DNA from 2 places in the Brenneria rubrifaciens genome. Region 2 is predicted to be linked to the other one. Evidence: predicted binding sites of a transcription regulator. Region 2 holds the regulator's gene; the other holds the start of a gene.

Region 1 (5,075 bases), 870 kb from region 2:
TGGCTCCACACCATGACCTGTCCGAGAGAGCTGACGCTGCGTGGCGATAGGCTTTATCAACAGCCAGCCCGTGAACTACAACAGTTGCGTACACAGCATTATGCCTGGCAGGGTACTGCCGACTACTCGCCGTCTCTTCCCATTCACAGCGCGGAAATCTTGCTGACGTCGCAGGGCGAATTCCAGTTGGATTTCTCTTCTCTGCTGGTGCTTTGCTGGGATGGCGAATGCCTGAAATTAAGCCGTCGTAACCTGCGCACGGGCGAACCCGAACACCGCTACTGGTGTGGGGAACTTAATCAGTTGCAGATCCTGTGCGATCGTTCCAGTATCGAAATTTTCATCAATGAAGGCGCCGCGGTGATGTCTACCCGCTATTTCCCGGAGCACGATGCGACGCTTTCCTTCCGCGGACCGGGACGACTGACGCTGCAACACTGGCTGTTGGCGTCATGCATGATAAAATAACACCCCTTTTTCTCACAGTAGACGCCCCGGTGAAACAGACTAAACGCGTAACAATCAGCGATATCGCAAAATTGGCCGGCGTATCAAAATCCACCGCGAGTTTGGTACTCAATGGCCGCAGCAAAGAGTTCCGCGTTTCTGATGAAACCCGCGATCGTATTCTGGCCATTGCCCGCGAACAGCGCTATCAACCCAGCATTCATGCCCGTTCGCTGCGTTCTTCCCGAAGTAATACGTTAGGGTTGGTGGTGCCGGAAATGACCAACTATGGCTTCGCCGTCATCTCGCGTGAGCTGGAATGTTTATGCCGCGAAGCGGGATTACAACTGCTGATCGCCTGTACGGATGAAAATGCCAGTCAGGAAATCATGGCCGTCAACAGTCTGATACAGCGTCAGGTGGATGGACTGATCGTGGCTTCCAGCCTACTCAACGATAGCGAATACCAGAAGATCAATCAGCAGTTGCCGGTTGTTCAGTTTGACCGGATGATAGGCGATTCCGCATTGCCGCTGGTCATCTCCGAAGCCGTGGAATCAACGGCGGAACTGGTGGAGCGCATCGCCCGCCAGGGCCAGGATGAGTTCTATTTCATTGGCGGTCAATCGCGCATTTCTCCTACTCGTGACCGTTTGGCAGGGTTTCAATTAGGATTACAGCGAGCAGGTCTGGCGTGCCGGCCAGAGTGGATTATTCATGGCAGCTATCATCCCAGTTCAGGCTATGAAATGTTCGCGCAGCTATGCGCGACGCTAGGCCGCCCGCCTAAAGCGCTGTTTGTCGCCGCCTGTGGCTTGCTGGAAGGGGTGTTGCGCTACCTGAATCAGCATAACCTGATGGAAAGTGACATCCGCCTGTGCAGCTTTGACGACCACTATCTGTTCGATTGTTTACCGCTGAAGATCGATACCATCGCACAGGATTGTGAAACGCTGGCAAGAAACAGCTTTGAGATGATCACGCGTTTGATCGACCAACAACCGCTGGACGAGGACAAACGCTATATACCGACCCGGATACACTGGCGGCACCCTGATTCACGTCGGTGAATCAGACGCCACCGCGAATGATTGACTTCTCCATATTGGATTATTTGGCGGCGGATTCCGCCCCAACCAATCCAATCTTGAGATAACCGGCTTTGCGCAGCGCATCCATGACATTCATCATGGTTTCATAATCCACGCTTTTATCTGCCTGAAAAAAGATGGTGGTTTCTTTATTCGCATTGGTAGCGGCATCCAGTACCTGAGCCAGCGACTGCTCACTCACCACGTCATCGCCGACATATAATTGCCTATCGGCTTTCACGGTCAGGTAAACCGGCTTTTCCGGGCGCGGCTGAGGGGCGGCGGAAGATGCAGGCAGGTCAACGCGAATGTCTACCGTCGCCAACGGCGCCGCCACCATAAAGATGATTAGCAGAACCAGCATGACATCAATAAACGGCGTCACGTTGATGTCATGCATCTCGCCATTGTCACTCACATCATCGTTCAAATGCATCGCCATGACACTTATCCCACTCGCAGTTTATGCGCCGATGACGACACGCGATTATCATTGCTGGCGGCAACGTCCAGATCGCGGCTCAACAGCAACAGCACCTGTGCGGCAACATCGCCCAGCAACGCTTTATAGCCGGCAATCCAGCGGGCGAAAACGTTATAAATCACCACCGCAGGGATGGCCGCAATCAAACCGATTGCCGTGGCCAGCAACGCTTCGGCGATCCCCGGCGCGACAACAGCCAGATTGGTGGTCTGCGTTTGCGCGATACCAATGAAGCTGTTCATAATGCCCCACACCGTACCAAATAGCCCGACAAAGGGAGCGACCGCGCCCACCGTCGCCAGATAACCGTTGCCACGCCCCATATGACGCCCTGCCGCCGCAACGCGACGTTCCAGACGAAAAGCGGTACGCTCTTTGATGCCGTTGTTGTCGTCAGAACGGGCGGATAATTCCTGTTCATTCTGCGCATCAACCAGCAGTTGCCGCGCCACACTGCCCGCTTTGAAAGCTTCAGCGGTTTCTGCCGCATCATCCAGCGTTCTGGCCTGTTCCAGCGCCTGATACTCACCACGCAGGCGGCGCTTTGCTCCCATCAGTTCAACGCTTTTACTGAAGAAAATCGCCCAGGTGATGACGGACGCCAACAGAAGGCCGATCATCACTGTTTTCACAACGACATCCGCGTGTTGATACATGCCCCAGACAGACAGATCCGTTCTCATCAGATTGCTCGTCCCCGGCGCGGCGCTCGCAGGAAGCGAGAGCGATGAAGCCGGAGTCGAAGCTAATGCCTCCGGCGTCAGCGTATCCGGCGCCACGGCAGCAGGGGCGGACTGAGTGACGGCCGAGTCCGAATTATCGCCGGAAATAGGCGCTGTCGCAGGGGCCGCGAGCGCATTTCCGCTCAGCCCTGCGCTAAACAGCAGAATAGCCAGTACGCCACGGGAAAATGCGCTGAACGCCCCACGTTTTTTTTGCCAGGCTGATGCCACTTGTTGAGTAATGTTACTGACAGCCATGTTCACGCTGTGCCTCCACCGTTTAATCCATCACTGAATGACGCAGAAATCCGTCTGAAATAATATCAGACCCTGAGTGAATTGATAGTCGTTCTCATTATTATTTACACGCCACAGGCTTTGCTCCCATCTTTTTACCTGCACCGCGTTGATACTTGAAAGACGTTCATCTTCACCTGGCTGGCAGCCCCTTGACACTGCGTAATGGCATTAACGCCTCCCCTTTTTCCCGCCAGACGGAAAAGCGCATCCACGCGCCGTTCAAGCCGTGATAACGTATAAAGCCTGGCAAAGATACCTCCCGCTAATCCATGGTCATACAGGCGTTTTGAATAACCCGGCAGGACCTGAACAGAGAAAAGGTGATATTGGTTATGACAAGCAAAAAAACGGCAACGGCGTTAGTCGCCGCTGGACGCAGCAAGAAATTCACGCAAGGTTCCGTAAACCCGATTATCCAACGCGCTTCCTCCCTGGTCTTCGACACCGTTCAGGATAAAAAACACGCCGCCATCAATCGGGCAAAAGGCGCGCTGTTTTATGGCCGCCGCGGTACGCTGACCCACTTCTCCTTACAGGAGGCGATGACCGAACTGGAGGGCGGCGCGGGGTGCGTACTCTATCCCTGCGGCGCGGCGGCGATCGCCAACGCCATTCTATCTTTCGTTTCGGCGGGCGATCATGTGCTGGTAACCGGCTCCGCCTACGAACCCACGCAAAGTTTCTGTAATACTGTTCTACAAAAGCTGAATGTCGGCACCACCTATTTCGATCCGCTGATTGGCGCGGGCATCAGTGAACTCGTTCAGGAAAATACCCGCGTCGTGTTTCTGGAATCCCCAGGCTCCATCACCATGGAAGTTCATGATGTTCCGGCGATTGTGCAAGCGGCGCGGCGCATTAATCCAGAAATCGTCATTATTATGGATAATACCTGGGCCGCAGGCATTCTGTTCAGGGCGCTGGAATTCGGCATAGATATTTCCGTGCAGTCCGGCACCAAATATATTGTAGGCCATTCCGATGCCATGTTGGGTACGGCCGTTGCCAACCAACGCTGTCTGGAACAACTGCGCGAGCACTCCTACCTGATGGGACAAATGGTAGACGCCGATACCGCCTACATTGCCAGCCGCGGCTTGCGTACGCTGGGCGTCCGCCTGAAACAGCATCAGGAAAGCAGCATTCGCATCGCCAAATGGCTGTCAGAGCGCCCCGACGTGGCGGTCGTTAATCATCCCGCCTTGCCAGAATGTAAAGGCCATGAGTTCTATGTCCGGGATTTCTCAGGGTGTAATGGCCTGTTCTCATTCGTGCTGAAAGATCGTCTGAGCAAAACAGAGTTGGCAAACTATCTGGACCATTTCGAGCACTTCAGCATGGCTTATTCATGGGGGGGATTTGAATCGCTGATCCTGGCCAATCAGCCTGATGAGTTGGCGTCCGTCCGTCCGGTTGCGGGTGTTGATTTTACCGGCACCCTAATTCGATTACATATCGGGCTCGAAGACGTTGACGATCTGATTGAGGATCTGGCCGCGGGTTTTAGCCGAATACAGGCAATATGACGCTCATCACGCCCCATCGCCCGATTTCCCTGCGGCAGGCAAGGCAAGCGTGTATGATAGAGCAGATAAACTTTGGCTGGAACTTTGCTATACCTAACTAAGCCAAAATTGAGCGTTTATCAGGAAGGATAGACGCGCGATCCCGGCTTTGAAATCAGCGTAGGTAAATCAGCGTAGGTTAAGTACGATTGTTTTTTTAAGGCTTAGTCACCTGGCAGGAAAGTAATATGAGCGTGGTTCACGAAATTATTCAGGCGCTATGGCAGCAGGATTTCAGCGCGCTGGCCGATCCCAAAGTCATATGGGTGATTTACGGTATTTTGTTCACCACCTTATTGCTGGAAAATGCTTTGCTGCCGGCCGCCTTTCTACCGGGTGACAGCCTGTTATTACTGACGGGCGCCATGATTGCCAAAGGCGTCATGAGTTTCTTCCCCACCATGATTCTGCTGACCGTGGCCGCCAGCCTCGGTTGTTGGTTCAGCTATCTGCAAGGGCGCTGGCT
Region 2 (5,075 bases):
GTGCCCAGCACCCACAGCATTGCCGTTCTAATGGTAATGTTCTTTATAGAACTCATAGCTCACTCCAACTCTAGGCGGTAAAATATAATAAGGATGGTTTTTATCGTTGTTCGACATACAGAGTCTGGAAAATTCATACTACGAAATATGCCTTTTCTCTCCGGCACCCGAATTTCACGATATTAAACCCAACAGGATCACGCTATTAATCGACAAAATTCAGAGAATATTTATAGCTGGATATATCTTTTCGACGACTGTTTTTCCATTCCGTGAACAATCTCATAGTTTTATATGAATTAAGCTATTTATCTGATTGAGTTATACCAAAAACCGTTTACTGACCATCAACATTTAAGTGCCCGCTTCGTTCAAGAGTAGTGAAAACCGCGCCGCGGGGTAACCGGGCATCCCGCCTTGTACCGGAACGTCCTACGCGTTCTCACTATTCTGGAGAATTCGATATTTTACCGTGAGTTTTCTCCAAGAATTGAGTATGTTAATACGCTGGCAATACGATATTTATTGTAACACTTAATTACCCTACTAATTATTTCTTGCCAAAACCGACACTAACGAAATTTCTTAAAATTTATCAGCTTTTTAATTTATCTGCTAAGTGAGTTAGCATTATAAAGAGTAAAACAATGCAGCTTCATTACATTTGACACACTTTCACATAAACAAAAGTTCATTTTTAAAAGGGCTACCAATTTGAATGTTTCTTTTCCGCAAAATATAAGGGAATGGAGGATATCAAGATATGGCCAGGAAGAGCGTGACATGACCAAATGAAATCGGTATCACTTCTTCAGAACTCAGCCATTCTTTCATTGATTCCATCAAGAGCATCCGTTCCTGCGGTTATGAATGATGACAAAGCAAAATACATTGTCCAATTGAGTTATCCTTACCGATACGAGTTTCTCATGCAGGTAGTGTCTGTTATCATGAGCCGATAAGTCGATGAGGTATGGCATCATATCATTAAGAATCAAGAGGTTATCTAATTCATGGCACTGATAGGAATTTTCTTTGGCAGTGATACTGGCAATACGGAAAACATTGCCAAGACGATCCAACAGCAACTGGGCGCCGGTGTTGCTGAAGTTCATGACATCGCCAAAAGCAGTAAAGAAGACCTTGAGGCTTTCGATATTCTACTCCTGGGTATCCCCACCTGGTACTACGGTGAAGCCCAATGCGACTGGGATGACTTTTTCCCCACGCTGGAGGAGATCGATTTCACGGGCAAACTGGTTGCCCTGTTTGGCTGTGGCGATCAGGAAGATTATGCGGAATATTTCTGCGATGCCATGGGGACTATCCGCGATATTATTGAGCCGCGCGGAGCAACCATTGTCGGCCACTGGCCAACAGAAGGGTACTACTTTGAAGCCTCCAAAGGCTTGGCTGATGATGACCATTTCATCGGCTTGGCTATCGACGAAGATCGTCAACCTGAGTTGACCAACGATCGCGTCTCTGCCTGGGTAAAACAGATCAGTGAAGAGCTGAGTCTGAAAGATCTGGTCAGTTAATGAGGCTTTTGGCTCTGATACCCTGATCAGAGCCAAATTGATAGGAAAAACCTTTTATAATGATTGACACATTTTTTTAACTTCCCTTCATTAACCTGTACAATATACCCATCGGTTTTGTACGTGTATAAATATTTCCCCATTTATCAACAATACATTGCGTTGAATGTCTATAGTATAGATAGGGATAATATTGTTAACATTCCATTGTTTTCATTTTGAATGCACGGTTCTATAATGAGGCACTATTCTATCTTTTGAGCTCTATCTTTTGAGCCGACCGATGTCATAGGCTAGATGCTAGATAGCCTCCATTGATAAGTAAGCAACAGGACTAAATCCGCATGACTGACAATAATTCCGCATTAAAGAAGGCCGGCCTGAAAGTGACTCTTCCAAGACTGAAAATTTTGGAAGTACTACAGGACCCTGAGTGCCACCACGTCAGTGCGGAAGATTTATATAAAAAACTGATTGATATGGGCGAAGAGATTGGTCTGGCGACTGTCTACCGTGTACTGAATCAGTTTGATGACGCAGGCATTGTAACCCGACATAACTTTGAAGGTGGCAAGTCAGTTTTTGAACTGACCCAACAACATCATCATGACCATCTGATTTGCCTGGATTGCGGCAGAGTCATTGAATTTCGTGATGAATACATTGAAGGGCGCCAGCGCGAAATCGCTGAAAGACACAGCATCAAGCTGACTAACCATAGTCTGTATCTATATGGGCATTGCAGTAACGGGGATTGCCGTGAAAACGAAACCCTGCACGACGCAAAAAGATAAATCTACCGCATATAATAAAACCGCCGCGGCGGTTTTATTTTTTACCTCATCTGACCAATCTACCCGGCGTTAGCCAACCCAAGTATCCCGCAAGCCTACCGTACGGTTGAACACCAGATGCCCAGCACGAGAGTAAACGCGATCTGCGCAGAAATAACCTTCTCGTTCAAACTGATAGGCTTTTTCGGCTTCAGCCTGCGCCAGACTTGCTTCAACAAAACCGTGAACGACTTTCAGTGAATCCGGGTTAATGGTGGACAGAAAATCATCCGCCGCTGCCGGGTTCGCGACGCTGAACAGACGATCGTACAGGCGAAATTCCGCTGGCAGCGCGTGTGCGGCCGACACCCAGTGAATAACCCCTTTCACTTTGCGACCATCTGACGGATCTTTGCTTAGCGTTTCAGGATCGTAACGGCAATAAATGGCCGTGATCGTGCCCTGCTCGTCTTTCTCAATATGATCGGCCCTGACCACGTAAGCGTTACGCAGACGAACTTCTTTGCCCAGCACCAGACGCTTGTACTGCTTGTTGGCTTCTTCACGAAAGTCAGCGCGATCAATATAAACCTCACGGCTGAACGCCACCTGGCGCGTGCCCATCTCCGGTTTGTTCGGATGATTCGGCATGATGACCCACTCTTCATGGTCTGAAGGCACATTTTCGATAATCAGTTTCACCGGTTCCAGAACTGCCATAGCACGCGGTGCATTTTCGTTCAGGTCGTCACGGATACAGGATTCCAGCGCCACCATTTCGACAATGTTGTCCTGCTTGGTGACGCCAATACGCGCACAAAACTCGCGGATAGACGCGGCGCTATAGCCGCGACGACGTAAACCGGAAATGGTCGGCATTCGCGGATCATCCCATCCCTCGACAATCTTTTCCTCGACCAGTTGATTGAGCTTACGCTTAGACATGATGGCATATTCAAGATTCAGACGAGAAAACTCATACTGACGCGGATGGCAGGGAACGGTGATGTTGTCCAGAACCCAGTCATACAAACGGCGGTTATCCTGAAACTCCAACGTACACAAGGAGTGGGTCACCCCCTCCAGCGCATCGGAAATGCAGTGGGTAAAGTCATACATCGGGTAGATGCACCACTTATTACCGGTCTGGTGATGCTCAGCAAACTTGATACGGTAGAGAACCGGATCGCGCATCACGATAAACGACGATGCCATATCAATTTTAGCGCGCAGACAGGCGGTTCCTTCGGCAAAACCCCCGTTACGCATTTTTTCAAACAGCTCCAGGTTCTCCTGTACGGTACGGTCACGATAAGGGCTATTTTTACCCGGCGACGTCAGCGATCCACGGTATTCACGAATCTGCTCCGGCGTCAGTTCATCAACATACGCCAACCCTTTGCTGATCAACTCAACCGCATACAGATGCAGTTGATCGAAATAATCGGAAGAATAGCGAACATCACCGCTCCATGAAAAACCCAACCATGTTACGTCACGTTTGATTGACTCGACGTATTCAATATCTTCTTTTACCGGGTTGGTATCGTCAAAACGCAGATTACACTGCCCCTGGTAGTCACGGGCAATACCAAAGTTCAGGCAGATAGACTTCGCATGCCCGATATGCAGATAACCATTAGGCTCCGGTGGAAAGCGCGTCTGAATGCGATCGTGCTTACCGGATGCCAAATCTTCATCAATAATCTGGCGAATAAAGTTAGTTGGGCGGGCTTCAGCCTCACTCATTCTCGATTCCTCAATGCTAAAACGACCTATAACCGTTAATGATCCAACAAGCTACGCCTGGAAACAACCGTTAGTTTCATTAAATTATCAATGATGAAAAAAAAGGGTGAGACAGTGATCTCACCCCGCATATTTAACCGATATGACGCTACTGAATATAACGGACCGCCATTCACATGGCGCCAAATGGCGTCACTCTTGACTGATTTTCTTCAGCGCGGAAGCGATGGATTCTGCCTGCGTCCCCACCACAATCTGGACGCTCTGCTTATTGAGACGGACAACGCCCGCCGCGCCGAGCCGTTTGACCTGAGCTTCATCAACCAGGCCGGAATCCGCGACATTCAGACGCAAACGCGTAATACAGGCATCAATTCCAACCAGATTATCTTTGCCGCCAAGCGCCTGCAAGTAGCCACGCGCCAGTTGATGGCTGTCTTTGGCCGTGGGTGCCGCTGACGCCGTATTGACAATATCTCCATCGGCCTCGCTACCCGTGACGGACAGTTCACGCCCCGGCGTCAGTAGGTTGAAACGGGTGATGGTAAAACGGAATACCAGATAGTAAATCACGAAGAACGCCAGCCCTTGCGGTATCAGCATATACCAGTGCGTTGCCAGCGGGTTGCGCGATGACAGTATCATATCCACCAGTCCGGCGCTAAAGCCAAAACCTGCTATCCAATGCATGCTGGCCGCAATGAAAACCGAAATCCCGGTGAGCAGCGCGTGGAGGAAATACAGCACCGGCGTGACAAACATAAATGAAAACTCAAGCGGTTCGGTGATCCCGGTGAAGAAGGAAGCAAATGCGGCCGCGATCATAATCCCGGCGACTTTACTCTTATTCTCAGGGCGCGCGCAGTGATAGATGGCTAACGCGGCGCCGGGCAGACCAAACATCATGATCGGGAAGAACCCGGCCTGATATCGTCCGGTAATTCCAATAACCGCTTTACCGGCGTCGATAGACTGTTGTCCAGCCAGGAAATTCGGAATGTCGTTAATCCCG

What was found. Region 2 encodes Fur, which represses iron uptake genes when iron is present. Its sites were predicted from a motif close to ATAATAATGAGAACNACTATCAA; they were not measured.
Region 1: exbB (tol-pal system-associated acyl-CoA thioesterase) is a predicted target of Fur. The motif match lies at 3,084-3,106, and genes of this name have one in related genera.

What each region holds. Positions count from the first base shown of each region.
Region 1 is NZ_CP034035.1:285,764-290,838, reverse strand. It holds gene EH207_RS01400 (glycoside hydrolase family 32 protein) at 1-468, shown strand, start outside; gene EH207_RS01395 (substrate-binding domain-containing protein) at 498-1,517, shown strand; gene exbD (TonB system transport protein ExbD) at 1,558-1,980, opposite strand; gene exbB (tol-pal system-associated acyl-CoA thioesterase) at 1,986-3,008, opposite strand; gene metC (cystathionine beta-lyase) at 3,377-4,570, shown strand; gene EH207_RS01375 (DedA family protein) at 4,798-5,075, shown strand, end outside.
Region 2 is NZ_CP034035.1:1,156,122-1,161,196, reverse strand. It holds gene EH207_RS05445 (methyl-accepting chemotaxis protein) at 1-56, opposite strand, end outside; gene fldA (flavodoxin FldA) at 1,014-1,541, shown strand; gene fur (ferric iron uptake transcriptional regulator) at 1,886-2,335, shown strand; gene glnS (glutamine--tRNA ligase) at 2,405-4,063, opposite strand; gene nagE (N-acetylglucosamine-specific PTS transporter subunit IIBC) at 4,256-5,075, opposite strand, start outside.